DNA from 4 places in the Bacillus thuringiensis genome. Region 2 is predicted to be linked to each of the others. Evidence: riboswitches for the same ligand, from Rfam matches in the RefSeq annotation. Region 2 holds a riboswitch; each other region holds the start of a gene.

Region 1 (4,171 bases), 1.0 Mb from region 2:
ATTTAATATTTACCTTTACACCTTCTTCTTTAAAGTATCCTTTTTCAATTGCTGCATAAATAAAGCTATGTACCGCATTTGGATACCAATCTAACATGACTGTTATTTCTTTCTCTTTTTTACTTTTGTCTGATGCTGAATTACTCGAACATCCTGCAATCATTGCAATTAATAATGTAAACACAAAGATGCGCTTTAAAAATTTCATGAATGCTTCCTCCAACTAATGAATTTCTTTTCTAATATGGAAATAAGTACGACGAAGAAAATAGCTAATAATGATAACAATACAATGGGTGCAAATACGCCAGCTCCATCTAACTGCGTCATCATTCTCTTACTGAAATATCCAAGTCCAGCTTGTGCACCGAGCCATTCTCCAATTGCTGCTCCGATAACACTAAGCGGAACTGCAATTTTTAAAGCTGAGAAAAAATAAGGAAGAGCAGACGGCAACTTTAGTTTAAGAAAAATATCTCTTTTCGTTGCTCCATATGTAACTAAGAGCTCCTCCCATTCTTTTTTCGTACTACGCAGTCCATCATATGTATTGACCGCAATCGGGAAAAACGTAATTAAAACTGTGACAACAACCTTACTCCAGATTGTGTATCCAAACCATAAAACAAATAACGGAGCAAGCGCAGTAATCGGAATCGTTTGTGAAGCAACTAATAATGGATAAAATGCTCTTTCCATCCATGTACTCGCATTCATTAACATCGCTAGCCCTACACCTAATACGATAGAAATCACAACACCTATTAAAACGACGTATAACGTTGCAGGTAAATGAACCGTAAATAATATGTCTTTTAGTTTCCATATCTTCATTACAATCGCAGACGGTGACGGTAAAATGTACATCTCATCTACAATTCTTGCTCCTATTTCCCACACAGCAAGTAAAATACTAGAAAGTGTAATAGCAGGAACTAATTCTTTCAATCGGTTCATCACACAAGTACCTGCCTTTGTAACATACTAAGAAGCTCATCTTTCAGCGCTAACACTTCCGGTTTATATAAATCTTTTCGTGTTCTGTTATGATCAAGCGGTACAATCCGCTCAGTCAAAGTCGTTATCGGCTGCTGTTCCACTACTAAAACTCGGTTCGAAAGAAATAACGCTTCTTCAACATCATGAGTAATGAATAAAATTGTTTTTTCCCACTCTTGCCATTGTTCAAACAACCATTCTTGTAAAGAGGCCTTCGTTAAAGCATCTAACGCGCTAAACGGTTCATCTAATAACAATATCTCCCCGCCCGTTAATAAAGTTCGGATAAAAGATACGCGTTGCCTCATACCACCAGATAAATCTTTCGGATGTTTTGTCTCATATCCTTGTAAACCAAATTTATATAACAGTTCCTTTGCCTTTACTTGTGCTTCTTTCTTCTGTACACCTTGGCACTCTAGCGGCAAGGCGGCATTCTCAATAATTGTTCTCCACGGCAAAAGCATATCTTTTTGCGGCATATACCCTACAGGATGGTGCTTTGTTTCTGTCAGTTCTATCTGTCCAGTACTTACCTTCTCTAGGCCTGTAATAAGGCGAAATAAAGTACTTTTCCCACATCCACTCGGTCCGATAATACTGACAAACTCTTTCTCATGTATAGAAGCATTTAATTCATGGATGATTGGTTTCTCATCGTAATGAAAAGAAACATTATGAAACTGTAGTATGTTCTTCCTCCTCAAATCCCCACATCTCCTTACGATAGGACATATCCCAGAATAAATATTCAAATCGACTGGAATATAAGAAAATCTCCTCTAATCTATCTAGTTCTTTCTCAGACTTTCCAACTGCCATTTCATTTAATAAATCTATTAACCAAATACAAAGATTACCGTATTCTTCCGAACTATATCCTTGAATCCACTCACCAAAAAACTCATGATCTCTTGCTCCAGGAATATCATTTAAACGCTTTCCAATTTCCCAGTAGCTCCACATACAAGGAAGAAGCGCTGCTATTAATTCCGCAAGTGTGCCATTTTGAGATACAGACATCATGTAATTTGTATAAGCTAAATTTTTAGCAGATGGTTTCGCAGACTCTATCTCCTCTATAGAAATTCCAAGTCTTTTTGCATATTGTTTATGGATTGTCATTTCGCCATTTAATATTCCATCAATTTGTTCAGCGAACTTTCCCATTACTTGTGGATTCGTTGCTTTTACAACACCAATCGCATATAACTTTGCATAATCTAGCAGATATAAATAATCTTGAATAATATAATACTGGAATTTATCTTTTTCTAACGTGCCATCTCCCATACCCACTACAAACGGATGATTATGACTCATCTCCCAAACTGGTTGCACAGTTTCTAATAATCTATCGCAAAATTTCATTTCTCTATCCCCTTTCAATATATGTATCTAAATAAAAAACCACTTCTATATATAAGAAGTGGTTACAGCAAATAAAATTATACATTTATTCGATGTTCCACTTCCCTTCGCTAGTATTACCTAGATCAGGTGTTATAAGGGTTAAGGATTATTCCTCTCTCAGCAAATCAAGCACCCCTAGTGGTTTCAATATGAAATTTTCAAATAAAAAAGCCCCGTTTCTATACGCAAAGAAACGGGGACTCATTGTTAGTGTCCGAATTGCTTCCCTACGCTAGCATAATCTAGATCAGGTAATAAAAAGGATCAAAGGCTTACGGCCTACTCTCAGCTGGCAACACCAGCTCTCCTAGCAAACTATAAAATTATCACTGTCAGTATAACACCCTAATAAGACATCATCAACTGTTTTAATTTTCTTAATTATCAACAAAATATTGAAGTTATAAAATACATACATTCTATTTTAGAAAATAAAACCCCAATTAATTGTATAAAAGGGAATCATTATCCTCAAAAAATTTATTTTTATATTGATTTCATATTACATTTATGTGAATACACCCACTATATTATATCTTTATACTATAATAAAATTACAACTATACAACTAGAGGAGGTCTCTATTCCATGAATATGAAAGCTACTGCTTTAACAGCAACTACTGTAGCGATTGCTTCTTTACTTCCTTCTATGGGTGAAACAAATGTACAAAAAGCAAACGCTGAACAATTATCTAATATTAAAACTGGGTATGTCAAAGTCGATCAAGTAGCATTACATACAAAAGATAACGTAAAAAGCACATCAATTGATACAATTCGCTTTAATACAAAAGTGAACATCCTTGAAACAACTAATGGTTGGTATAAAGTATCTGTTCATAATAAAGTAGGTTATGTACAAAAAGATGCTATTTTACTAAAAAACAAACTTCAATCTAATGATCAATACATCGTCAATGCTAATGCATTAAACGTTCGCTCTGAACCTAATTTAGAATCTTCCATTTTAGATGTATTACCAAATGGCAAGTTCATTACCGTTCAAGAAGATCAAGGCGAATGGTATAAAATATCACACAATGGCCAAACAGGTTACGTACAAAAAGCATTCGTTTCTAATGGTTCACAGCCCTTAGTAAAAGGAATCACCGTTCAAAATAATACAAAATATACTGTTGCAACACCTAATCTGAATGTACGTAGCAACACTAGTACAAGTAGCGCTCTACTCGGTTCATTACAAAACGGTACACAAGTACAAGTAGTAGAAACTGTAGGAACTTGGTATAAAATTCGTTTTGGCACAGGATACGGATATGTAGCAAAACACTATGTAGTACAAAATCAACCACAAGCTAAAACAGAGCAACCTTCATCTATTCCAGCTGCTTTCAAATTCCCTGCTCAAGGAAGAATTAGCTCAACCTTTGATATACGCTGGGAACAAATGCATTATGGTATAGATATTGCCGCTCCAGGGAACGTCTCTATCCAAGCTGCTGCTGCAGGTAAAGTTGTGAAATCTTATTATTCAGCTAGCTATGGAAATGTTGTGTTCATTGCGCATCAAATCAATGGGAAATTATATACAACTGTTTATGCCCATATGAAGGATCGCACTGTACAAACTGGTGATCAAGTACAAACTGGACAATTAGTAGGTCATATGGGAAACACAGGTCATTCATACGGGCAACATCTTCATTTTGAATTACATAATGGAGAATGGAATTTTGAAAAAACAAATGCAGTAAATCCACTGCCATATTTAGTTAGGTAAATTGTATGCCACGCAA
Region 2 (4,171 bases):
TTGGTACACTCGCTTCACTCATTTGGATGTATATTCTGAAACAAAACAAAATTAAAGTAAAATGGAAAGACTATTTAAGTGTATCCCTTATCGTTATTCCTCTCACAACAGTCGTCACATTATTCCTCTTATACTACTGGGTACACCTCTTCTTCGCCTTATAAAGTGAAACTTTAATCAGTGCGGGTTTTGTTCATCCCCCACTGATTATTAGTTAAACCAATCGGGCTTTTACGGGCAGCCCGACCCCGACCTAACTTCTTTGCTTCCGCTGAATTTTGAGGGGGGGTCTTACTGCCCACAAATAGCGGGATAAACGACAGAAGCCCGCTTTGCTACCGTCTTAGCAAAGCGGGCTTCTTCTATATTTAAGTTAGGTACTACAGTGTGATCAATCAAGTAAAGAGGTGTAACGTGTTATTGGTATAAATGACTACCAGTGTCTTTAAATTCTTTCGCTTTCTCTTTCATCCCTTTTTCAATTGCTTCTGTCGTTTCTAAATCATTTTCTTTCGCATATTCACGAATATCATGTGAAATTCTCATACTACAAAACTTCGGTCCACACATGGAGCAGAAATGAGCCGTTTTCGCACCTTCTGCTGGCAATGTTTCATCGTGATATTCCATCGCACGTTCAGGATCTAAAGATAAATTAAATTGATCGCGCCAACGAAATTCGAAACGTGCTTTTGAAAGTGCATCATCACGCTGATGAGCCGTTTTATGCCCTTTTGCAAGATCAGCCGCATGCGCTGCAATTTTGTACGTAATAACACCCGTGCGTACATCATCTTTATTCGGTAAACCTAAATGTTCTTTCGGCGTTACATAACAAAGCATCGCCGTTCCAAACCAACCGATCATCGCAGCTCCAATTGCCGATGTAATATGGTCATAACCTGGTGCAATATCTGTCGTTAGTGGCCCAAGTGTGTAAAACGGCGCGCCCTGACAAATATCAAGTTCTTTCTCCATATTCTCTTTAATTAAGTGCATCGGTACGTGTCCAGGTCCTTCGATCATAACTTGCACATCATGTTTCCAAGCAATTTTGGTTAATTCACCAAGTGTTTCAAGCTCAGAAAACTGTGCTTCGTCATTTGCATCTGCAATCGAACCTGGACGTAATCCATCTCCGAGAGAGAACGAAACATCATACTGCTTCATAATTTCACAAATCTCTTCAAAATGAGTGTATAGGAAGTTTTCTTTATGGTGGAATAAACACCACTGTGCCATAATCGAACCACCACGTGAAACGATACCTGTCGTACGCTTTGCCGTGATTGGAATGTAACGAAGCAATACACCAGCGTGAATCGTAAAGTAATCCACGCCTTGCTCAGCTTGCTCAATTAACGTATCACGATATACTTCCCACGTTAAATCTTCTGCAATTCCGTTTACTTTTTCCAGCGCTTGATAGATCGGTACAGTCCCAACTGGTACAGGCGCGTTACGAATAATCCACTCACGCGTCGTATGAATGTTTTTACCTGTAGATAAATCCATAATCGTATCCGCACCCCAGCGCGTTGCCCACGTCATCTTCTCTACTTCTTCTGCAATAGAAGAAGATACAGCAGAGTTTCCGATATTTGCATTGACCTTCACGTGGAAGTTACGCCCAATAATCATCGGCTCTGCTTCCGGATGGTTAATATTCGCTGGTAAAATGGCACGGCCTTCCGCGATTTCCTTACGAACAAACTCCGGCTCTACACCTTCACGAATCGCAACATATTCCATCTCAGACGTAATAATGCCATTACGTGCATAGTGCATTTGCGTAACGTTTGCACCTTGCTTCGCTCTAAGCGGCTGGCGATCCATTTGCGGGAAAACAGATGTATGCTTCGAAGCCACTTTCACACCGTCATCCTCTGGTTTCACTTCGCGCCCTTCGTATGCTTCTACATCACCACGCCCCATAATCCAAGAGTGGCGCGGTGTTGGAATACCTTTTTCCAACTCGACCTTATACGCAGGATCTGTATAAGGACCGCTCGTATCATACACACGGATTGGCGGATTTGGAACGCCATTCGTTTCGCTTTGTTCAATCTCACGCATCGGCACTTTCATACCTTCTCGTGGTCCATTCACATATACTTTTTTACTCCCTGGTAAACTCGATTTCAATTCAATTTGCTCAGCTGAAACAGATTGTTTCATAAATTTTGTTGCCCCCCTGTTCGTGACAAGGACGAGATATGGCCAGCGCATGCCAAAATAAAAAGAGCCAGGTCCATAAAAAAATAAGGACCTGGCTCATAAAGACATCATTATGTAAAGCCGTTAACTTCCCTACGCTGGTACGAGCCAGATCAGGTCCAAAGGGTTAAGAAGTTCACGCGCTTCTCTCTCAGCCTACGCATACGTTAGGCACCCCTAGTTTATCACTGATTTAATTTTCAATACTTTCCCATCATACACGATAATCTGAAAAATGCAAAGTTTATTTCTTTTGTTGTTTATGGAATCATCCACGTTAAATAATATGCCTGCACATACGTCATAATACCAACAATAATTACGAAGAACACCCTATTGTAAAAATAGTTTATAACTTAACATGGGAGTTTAAAAACATCTTCACCACAAAGAGTGTTGAGAATCTCGACCATTGTATTAAAAAAATTAAGAATACTAATATACAAGAGTTTAAGAGCTTTACGAATGGATTAGCCCGGGATATTGAAGCTGTCAGAAATGCGGTAACTTATGAGAATAATAATGGTCTTGCCGAAGGGAGCATAAACAAGTTAAAGCTTATTAAAAGAATCATGTATGGTCGATACAAATTCTCCACATTGCGGACAAAGATTCTACTTTTGGAGAGAATGAGACTTTTCAACTAACTCCGGAAAGAACCATTTTTTACTTGCTAAATACATTCATCAGTCCCGTTTGACAAAGAGCCTTTGTCTCTGCTGCATTTCGCTACAACTGCTACTGTTACCTGCCATACAACCTGCAATAGAGATAGGTAACAATTTACTATACAAGGAACAAAATTGACCTGCTCCTCCATTTAGTGATTTAACTATCTTTATTATTCAGAGCTAAAACTCAAAGAGAAATCTCTTACATTTATCGTAACATTATTTCCTTAATATGTTAATTTTTTGTTATCTTGTTAGTTAAAGGGGGACTTAGTACAAAAAATAACCGTAGATAGTAGCACGAACACCGTTCTTGTTATAATTAATTTTTTTCAGAACGTCTATAATCCTCTTTTAAAAAATATATGTAAATATAATAAAAAACGAATGATTAATAGAAATATTCTACACCACTCGTTTTTTATCGGACTTCTTTTTACTGTACTTTTATTTTCTTTATGAGTTATTAGAAAAATAATTGTCTATATAAGTCTTTATTTTTTCAAAATTCTTTTCCATAAATAAGATTGCTGGTACTTCAATTATTGGAAGATTATTTTCATTATCGAAAGCTGGACACGGTTTGGGAACTACCAAATAGTCAACTGAGTTTTTATCTCTAATATAATTAATTGAAACATCATAATACTTAGAAAAATATTCCTTCAAATCATCCTGATTCCTTAAAAATGGTAGAGAAAATATTGAACCATAATTTATACCAGCATCGACAATTAATACAAAGCATATTTTTTTCATGATACACCCTCCTCGTATAATAAGTTTTAAGTTAATAACTGTTCCTTGAAAATTAAATAGTTTTTATCTTCAAGAGCTACATCAAAAAAATGATGTATGGGTAAAATTTAGTCTTGGATACTGGGGGATTTCCCCAGATAATGGAAGTACGGAAATGGACCCATCGGGAATATGCTTACTCCTCCTGTAGTTCGACCACGTTAAAAGACTGTGACCCAGACCAAAATGCACTGCATACGCACAAGCTGTATCGTTTTCCTTCACTTACCTCTCATAGTGGGGAGGGCAGCTTAGATGAAGGCAATCATTGAATACTCATACGCGAGGTTGTGGCTATGTTTTGGACTCTAGGGAGATCCCACAGTATCCAAGCTCATTCCAAATACTATTCAAAGAAAGGAGGTCCTTTCTTTGAGATTATTCGTAGCTATTGATGTAAGCTCTGAAAAACTTGATGTATGTTTTCTTGACAGTCATGACACTGTTTTGAAAGAAATTTGTCTTTCAAACGATGTGAATGGTGC
Region 3 (4,171 bases), 710 kb from region 2:
GACCTTTTGATGTAATGTGAATATCTTTACCACGTTTTTCAATTAAGAAAGAGTTGAAAAGTTTGTCGATAATATCTGCACGTGTCGCTACAGTACCTAATCCACCAGTTGACTTTAACGTATCAGCAAGTTGTTTATTTTGAGTATCCATATATTTTGTAGGATTCTCCATTGCTGAAAGTAAAGTTGCTTCATTAAAGCGTGCAGGTGCTTTCGTTTGACCTGATGTTTGCATAATTAACTTTACAGTTAATGTATCGCCTTTTTCAATGCGAGGTAGAAGCTGCTCCTTTACGTCATCAGTTACATCATCGTCTTCAAATCGATTTTCGTATACTTCCTTCCAACCAGCATGTAAAATTGTTTTTCCGCGTGCAATGAACGTTTCACTACCAACTTTAGTACGTAATGTTAGTTGCTCGTATTCGAATGCTGGGAATAAAACAGCTAAGAAACGTTTTACAACTAAATCATAAATTTTGCGTTCTTTATCTGTGAATGCTGAGAAGTTAACGTATCCTTCTGTTGGAATAATCGCATGATGATCGCTTACTTTACTATCATCAACAAATGATTTGTTAGGTTTGATAGGCTTTTGTAATACTTTATGTGCGAAGGGACGGTATTCTCCAACACCACATGCTTTTAGACGTTCTGGAAGTGTTCCAACGATATCAGATGAAATGTAGCGTGAATCTGTACGAGGGTACGTTAGCACTTTATGCTGTTCATACAATTTCTGCATAATATTTAATGTTTCTTTGGCAGAGTAACCGAACTTTTTATTTGCATCACGTTGCAATTCAGTTAAATCGTAAAGACCAGGAGAGAATGATTTCTTCTGTTTCTTATCAATTTCCACAACAGTAGCATTTTGTTTATCTAAACTTTTTACAATACCATCAATTTTTTCTTTATTAAAACTACGGCTATTGCCATTTGTATCTTGCCAAGTAAGTTTGAGTTTCTCCATTGTTTGAGCTTCGATGCCGTAGTAAGTTTGTGCTTTGAAGTTTTTTATTTCATCCTCACGACTAGCGATCATAGCAACAGTAGGAGTTTGCACACGGCCGCAATTTAACTGGGCATTAAAGCGAGTTGTTAAAGCGCGAGTTGCATTAAGACCGATATACCAGTCAGCTTCTGAACGTGCAACTGCTGAAGCGTATAAATTGTCATAGGCTTTACCTGGTTTTAAATTTGCAAAACCATCTTTAATTGCTTTATCGGTTACAGAAGAAATCCATAAACGTTTGATTGGTTTATTTAGCTTAACTTTATCGATAATCCAGCGTGCGACTAATTCCCCTTCACGTCCAGCGTCTGTTGCTACAATAATTTCATTTACATCTTTTCTAAGTAGCTGACTTTTTACAGCATTAAATTGTTTACCAGTTTGTTTAATAACCGTTAATTTCAAACGCTCCGGTAGCATCGGTAAATCTTCTAAATTCCACTGTTTATATTTCACATCATAGCTTTCTGGATCTGCTAATGTAACGAGATGACCTAAAGCCCAAGTTACAATATATTTACTACCCTCAAGATAGCCGTTTCCTTTTTTATCACACTTCAGTACACGAGCAATATCTCGTGCAACGGAAGGTTTTTCAGCGATTACAACGCTTTTTGACATATTAAAAACATCCTTTCAAATTTCCATAAGTTAAATATAGCATACATCTTCTTGAGATTCAGTTTCGCTCCATATTTGAGCTGTTTTTAATGGAATGAACAAAACCCCCACTGATTAAAGTTTCACTTTATCCCGCATTAACGGGCAGTAAGATCCCCACCTCAAAATTCAACGAAAGCAAATAAGTTAGGTGGGGGAACAACTGCCCGTAAAAGCCTTCACTTTATCAGTTGCTCCTATATTAAATAGAAAAGTAAAGAACTTGTTATTTTACTAGAATAAGAGTAGACTTTGAAGTAGATGAATAAGAAACACATGGGAGTTTGTGGATACAAACTGAGAGGATGACTACTAGTCCGTCATTGACCATTTGAACCTGTTGGATAATGCCAGCGTAGGGAGAGTGTAAAAGCACATGTTCAGGCACTTTGCGTACGCGCAAAGTGTCTTTTTGTGTATCTCCCATCATTATAGTTAGGAGATGAAAAGGATGAATATGAAAGAAATTAGTAAAGTAGTGGATTTGGTGAGAGAATCTAATCCGTTAGTTCATAATATTACAAATGTTGTTGTAACAAATTTTACTGCTAACGGTTTGTTGGCACTTGGGGCATCGCCTGTAATGGCGTATGCAAAAGAGGAAGTAGCAGAAATGGCTAGCATTGCTGGAGCGTTAGTATTAAATATGGGGACACTTCGTCCTGAGGAAGTAGAAGCGATGTTACTCGCTGGTAAATCAGCAAATGTGAACAATGTGCCAGTACTATTTGATCCAGTTGGTGCAGGAGCAACTTCGTATCGAACAGAAGTTGCGAGACATATTCCGGCTGAAATTGATTTAGCAATTATCCGCGGAAATGCGGCTGAAATAGCAAACGTTATTAATGAGAAATGGGAAATTAAAGGGGTAGACGCTGGTACTGGAAATGGAAATGTTGTAAGTATTGCAAGGCAGGCAGCAGATGAACTAAATACAGTTGCGGTCATTACTGGAAAAGAAGATGTTGTTACAGATGGAGAGCGAACTGTTCTTATTCGAAATGGTCATCCTATTTTAACAAAAGTTACGGGAACAGGGTGTTTACTAACTTCGGTAATAGGAGCATTTGTAGCAGTTGAAAAAGATTATGTAAAAGCAGCAGTAGCCGCATTAACGTTTTATGGTGTAGCTGCAGAACTGGCAGCTGCTAAAACAGTAGAAAAAGGGCCAGGTAGTTTCCAAATTGAATTTTTAAATCAATTAGCGAATACAACTTCAGCTGATATGGAGAAGTATGGGAAGATTGAGGAGTTAGAGTAAGGGGGATGAAACACATGATGCGCATTGAAACAAAGAAAATGTCTAACCTATTACAAGTGTATTTTATTATGGGAAGCAATAACTGCACGAAGGATCCTTTAACTGTATTGAAAGAAGCGTTAGATGGTGGAGTGACACTTTTTCAATTTCGTGAAAAGGGGGAAGGTTCTTTAATTGGAGAGGATAGAGTGCGTTTTGCAAAAGAATTGCAGACTCTTTGTAAGGAATATAGTGTTCCTTTCATTGTAAATGATGATGTAGAATTAGCCATTGAATTAGATGCAGATGGTGTTCATGTAGGACAAGATGATGAAGGAATTACATCTGTTCGTGAAAAAATGGGAGATAAAATTATCGGTGTATCTGCTCATACAATTGAAGAAGCACGCTTTGCAATCGAACATGGAGCAGATTATTTAGGCGTTGGACCTATTTTCCCAACGAGTACGAAAAAAGATACGAAAGCGGTTCAAGGAACGAAAGGATTAGCTTATTTTAGAGAACAAGGAATTACAGTGCCAATCGTTGGTATTGGCGGGATTACAATTGAAAATACAGCGGCAGTTATAGAGGCGGGTGCGGAAGGTGTTTCAGTTATTTCAGCAATTAGTTTAGCTGAATCGGCGTATGAAAGTACGAGAAAATTAGCTGAAGAAGTAAAGAGAAGTTTGTAAGGAAGGACGTGTAGTATTTTAAGTGCTACATGGAGAAATGGACTGCCCAAAATTTTAAACAAACGTTTGATTAAAAAAGCACAAACCTTTTAAAATAAAGGTTTGTGCTTTTTCTTTAAAACATAATAGAAATTAAAAGCATTCCAATGCCGATAGAAGTAAATGTTGCGATTAAACCTGGAATCATAAAGCTATGATTTAATACGTATTTACCGATACCTGTTGTACCAGTACGGTCAAAGTTAATGGCAGCAACGATTGTTCCATAGTTTGGAATGAAGAAATATCCATTTACTGCAGGGAACATCGCAATCAGTAGTGCTGGTGGAATACCAAGGGATAGTCCAAGTGGCATTAAGGCACGTACTGTTGCTGCTTGGCTGTACAGTAAAATAGATAGAATGAATAGCGCGATGGCAAATAGCCAAGGTGCACTTGTTACTAAATGCTGAATGGATCCTTGAATCATATTTAAGTTTCCATTAAAGAAAGTATCTCCCATCCAAGCGATACCGAAAATAGCAACAACTGCTGTTGCTCCTGCTTTAAAGACGTTACCAG
Region 4 (4,171 bases), 720 kb from region 2:
TTTCCGTATTTAACAATTCAAGACTTCTTCCAGGAACGAACGATATATGGGTTAGCACAAATTCAAAGAGAATTAAAAGTTGAGGAAGAAGAAGTATTCCATGAATATAAAGTTATACATGAGCCAGATCCAATTTCCCGTATAAATGAAGTGACAGACAGCAAAGTTTCAAATATCTTTTTAACGGGAGCTACAGGTTATTTAGGTTCACATATATTGTATGAATTATTAAAAGATACAACAGCACATATTTATTGCTTAGTAAGACCGACGCAAGATATACAACAAAGAATTGTTAATACATTAACAAATTACTTTAAAGATATAAGTCAAGAATGGTTGCAACGCATAACAGCAGTACCTGGTGATCTTGGGGCAGAGTATCTTGGTATGGATGAGGATAAATTTATTCACTCCAAAGTTGATACGGTGATTCATTGCGGTGCAGATGTAAGACATTTTGGAGATGTAGCCCAGTTTGAAAATGTGAATGTGCAAGGAACGAGTCGTATGTTAGCCCTAGCGGAAGAAGGAGCATCATTCCACTTTATTTCAACAATTGGTATTCCGATAGAATTAGCAATAGAGCAATGGGACACATATGTGGAAACAGGTGATTTTAATTACGATGTAGAGTTAGAGAATGTGTATTCTGATAGCAAATTACAGGCAGAAAACCTTGTTCGTAAAGCGATACAAGAGGGTGTCCGTGGAAATATTTATCGTGCAGGTAACTTAGCGTGTCATTCAGAGACAGGTGTATTCCAACAAAATATCGAAGGAAACGCATTCTATCGTCTTATTAAAGCGATGCTACTTATTGGACAAGCTCCTAATGTGAAATGGGGAATCGATTTCACACCAATTGATTTTGCTAGTAAATCAATTGTAACGTATGTACAAGATTCACAAATAGATGGAGAAACGTTGCACATCTGTCATCCACATCAAATTGAGTTTGAACAATTTATACAGCTAATTGGAGAGTGTGGATACAATCTTGAAATGGTTCCACTTTCAGAATATGTAAATACCGGACTTGAATTAGCGAAGGGAAATGAAGTAGTAGCTGAGTTAATTGCTTCTCAAGTTGCAGGAGATGGAGCGCAGCAATCTGAAATTGTAATGGGTACACGTAGAACGAATGAATGGATTAAGAAAAAAGAATTGATAGTACCAGCAATCAATAAAGAATTTATACAGCAGTTATTAGCTCATGGTGAAAAAGTTGGATATTTTCCAAAAATAATGAAATGATTATGCATGCTTTTGTTTGTTCAATAAAATAAATCATGCTACAATGAAAACGAATTAAGGACCGGGGAGCCAATTGGCTGAGAGGATGTAAGTAAACATCGACCCTCAACCTGATCTGGATAATGCCAGCGTAGGGAGTTACTTAAAGTGATGTAGCATATGTTATTCTATAATAACTTGCATACAAGGCTTTCCTACGCAGTAGGAAAGCCTTTTCTTATTTTTGAAATTTAATTTTATAAGGGGGATTTTATTATGTCACAACAAGTTACAATGTCATTTTCAGTAGTACCACAAGCGAAAACGAAAGATGTATATTCTGTTGTCGATAAAGCAATTGAAGTTGTGCAACAATCGGGAGTTCGTTATGAAGTAGGGGCAATGGAAACAACTTTGGAAGGAGAATTAGATGTACTTCTTGATGTCGTTAAACGTGCGCAACAAGCTTGCGTCGATGCTGGAGCAGAAGAAGTGATTACTTCTATTAAAATCCATTATCGTCCAAGCACTGGTGTAACAATAGATGAAAAGGTTTGGAAGTACCGTGATGAATATGAAAAACCAGAAGCAATCTAAACTTATTACAACTATTTGGCTTATCCTTCTCATTGCAATATGGGAAGGATCTGTTTCATTATTTAAAATCGAACCGTGGATTTTACCAAAGCCTTCTGCCATTGTTCAAGAATTAATTGGGATGAAAGATTTACTATTACCAAATACGATGCAAACACTGCAGGAAGTTATAATTGGACTATTCTTTGCAATTTTATTGGGGACGAGCATCGCAATTATTATGGACGTTATACCGTTATTTCGTATTTTAATAAATCCATTGCTCGTTATTTCGCAAACAATTCCAATCGTTGTACTTGCACCGCTATTTATTATTTGGTTTGGATATGGGATGTTGCCAAAAGTAATGGTCGTAATACTCGTTTGTTTCTTCCCAATTGCGCTTAGTATTTTAGAAGGTTTTCAAACAGTAGATAAAAACATGTTGAAGCTGTTACAAACAATGAAGGCGACAAAGTGGCAAGTTTACCAGAAAGTAAAATTTCCAGCAGTGCTCCCATACTTTTTCTCAGGTTTAAAAATTGCAGTTACATATAGCGTAATGGGGGCAATTATCGGAGAATGGCTCGGTGCAAGTGAAGGATTAGGGGTTATGCTTACGAGGGCTACAAAATCCTTTTTGACTGCCCGAGTATTTGGTGTTGCAGCAATCATCGTTATGGTGACATTATGCCTGTATTTTATCGTAGAGTTTATGGCAAGAATAACAGCACCATGGATATATAGAAAGGACGGCAGAAAATGAAAAAAGGTTTAAAAGTTATGTTAGCTGCCTTATTAGCAGTAGGTGTGGCTGGATGTAATCCGGCGAAGAAAGAAGAAAGCGCAAGTAAAGATCAAAAAGTAAAAGTAGTATTAGATTGGTTTCCAAATACGAATCATACTGGCTTATATGTAGCGCAAGCGAAAGATTATTACAAAAAGCAAGGATTAGATGTAGAAATTATTCAACCAGGTGACAATGTAACAGCAGAGCAAATGATAGCATCAGGAAAAGCTGACTTCGCAATAAGCGCACAAGAAAATGTAACGTTAGCTCGTGTGGAAGGGATCCCTGTTGTGTCTGTAGGCGCGATTATTCAGCATAACACTTCAGCTTTTGCATCGCTTAAGAAAGATAATATGACGTCACCGAAAGCTTTTGAAGGTAAACGTTATGGCGGCTGGGGAGGACCAGCGGAAGAAGCGACATTAAAGACGATTATGGATAAGCATCAAGCTGATTTTAATAAAGTTGAAAAAATTATCTTAGGACAAACAGATTTCTTTAAATCAATCGGCCGTGATGCAGATTTCGAATGGATTTATTACGGTTGGGATGGTATTGAAGCGAAGCGTCAAGGAAAAGAGTTAAATACGATTATGGTGAAGGACTTAGATCCAGCGCTTGATTTCTATAGTCCTGTTATTATTACGAGTGAAAAACATACGAAGCAAGATAAAGACTTTGTGAAAAAGTTTATGAGTGCAACGACAGAAGGTTATAATTTTGCAATTAAGGAACCGAAAGAAGCTGCTGATCTTCTAATTAAAGCTGTTCCAGATGTAAATAAAGATTTAGTTCAAGAAAGCCAGAAATGGTTAAGTACGAAGTATCAAGATGATGCTAAAGCATGGGGAGTACAGAAGGAAGAAATTTGGACGAATTACATGAATTTCTTATATGATAACAAAGTTATTAAAAAGAAAATCGATGTAAAAGATGCTTTTACAAATGAATTCCTTCCAAGTGAAAAATGAGCGGATTACAAATAAAAAATATAGTGAAATCTTTCGATGGAAAGAATGTATTAGAGAATATTAGTGCCTCTATACAAGAGGGAGAGTTTGTTTCTTTTGTAGGCCCGAGTGGTTGCGGGAAAAGCACATTATTAAATATGATTGCAAATGTTGAAAATCCAACAAGTGGGAACGTAACATATAACGATAAGCAAGTACAAGAGCAAGATGTTGTTAGTTATATGCCACAACAAGATTTATTACTACCGTGGAGATCGGCTTTGCAAAATATCGTTCTACCATTGGAAATCGAAGGGAAACCGAAAAAACAAAGACTAACAGAAGGAATGGAAGCATTAAAGCAGTTTGAGTTAGATGAATATGCAAATCATTATCCAGACGAATTGTCTGGTGGTATGCGCCAAAGAATTAGTTTTCTTCGCACATATTTATGTGAAAAGCCAATTATGCTACTTGATGAGCCTTTTGGAAAGTTAGATGCATTTACAAAAATGGAAGTACACAGTTGGCTTTTAAACTCTTGGCACCAAGAGAAGCAAACAATCGTTATGGTTACACATGACTTGGATGAGGCAATCTTGCTTTCGGATCGCGTATT

The links. Region 2 has a riboswitch for thiamine pyrophosphate ahead of thiC (phosphomethylpyrimidine synthase ThiC). Riboswitches for the same ligand answer to the same signal wherever they lie in the genome.
Positions count from the first base shown of each region.
Region 1: it holds a riboswitch for thiamine pyrophosphate, as region 2 does, so the genes downstream of both, tenA (thiaminase II) here and thiC (phosphomethylpyrimidine synthase ThiC) in region 2, are expected to answer to the same signal.
Region 3: it holds a riboswitch for thiamine pyrophosphate, as region 2 does, so the genes downstream of both, thiM (hydroxyethylthiazole kinase) here and thiC (phosphomethylpyrimidine synthase ThiC) in region 2, are expected to answer to the same signal.
Region 4: it holds a riboswitch for thiamine pyrophosphate, as region 2 does, so the genes downstream of both, AC241_RS02225 (MTH1187 family thiamine-binding protein) here and thiC (phosphomethylpyrimidine synthase ThiC) in region 2, are expected to answer to the same signal.

Region 1 covers NZ_CP012099.1:750,274-754,444, reverse strand. The annotation lists gene AC241_RS03900 (ABC transporter substrate-binding protein) at 1-208, opposite strand, end outside; gene AC241_RS03895 (ABC transporter permease) at 205-957, opposite strand; gene AC241_RS03890 (ABC transporter ATP-binding protein) at 957-1,706, opposite strand; gene tenA (thiaminase II) at 1,675-2,370, opposite strand; TPP riboswitch at 2,456-2,559, opposite strand; TPP riboswitch at 2,620-2,731, opposite strand; gene AC241_RS03880 (SH3 domain-containing protein) at 3,001-4,155, shown strand; gene AC241_RS03875 (hypothetical protein) at 4,161-4,171, shown strand, end outside.
Region 2 covers NZ_CP012099.1:5,001,186-5,005,356, forward strand. The annotation lists gene AC241_RS25905 (arsenic transporter) at 1-164, shown strand, start outside; gene thiC (phosphomethylpyrimidine synthase ThiC) at 418-2,178, opposite strand; TPP riboswitch at 2,291-2,406, opposite strand; partial or broken gene AC241_RS36050 (L-lactate permease) at 2,478-2,549, opposite strand; gene AC241_RS33420 (transposase) at 2,595-2,864, shown strand; gene AC241_RS25915 (hypothetical protein) at 3,345-3,647, opposite strand; gene AC241_RS25920 (IS110 family transposase) at 4,059-4,171, shown strand, end outside.
Region 3 covers NZ_CP012099.1:414,750-418,920, forward strand. The annotation lists gene topB (DNA topoisomerase III) at 1-1,636, opposite strand, end outside; TPP riboswitch at 1,942-2,054, shown strand; gene thiM (hydroxyethylthiazole kinase) at 2,127-2,936, shown strand; gene thiE (thiamine phosphate synthase) at 2,951-3,610, shown strand; gene AC241_RS02210 (anaerobic C4-dicarboxylate transporter family protein) at 3,726-4,171, opposite strand, start outside.
Region 4 covers NZ_CP012099.1:424,507-428,677, forward strand. The annotation lists gene AC241_RS02220 (non-ribosomal peptide synthetase) at 1-1,257, shown strand, start outside; TPP riboswitch at 1,310-1,411, shown strand; gene AC241_RS02225 (MTH1187 family thiamine-binding protein) at 1,513-1,833, shown strand; gene AC241_RS02230 (ABC transporter permease) at 1,805-2,578, shown strand; gene AC241_RS02235 (ABC transporter substrate-binding protein) at 2,575-3,573, shown strand; gene AC241_RS02240 (ABC transporter ATP-binding protein) at 3,570-4,171, shown strand, end outside.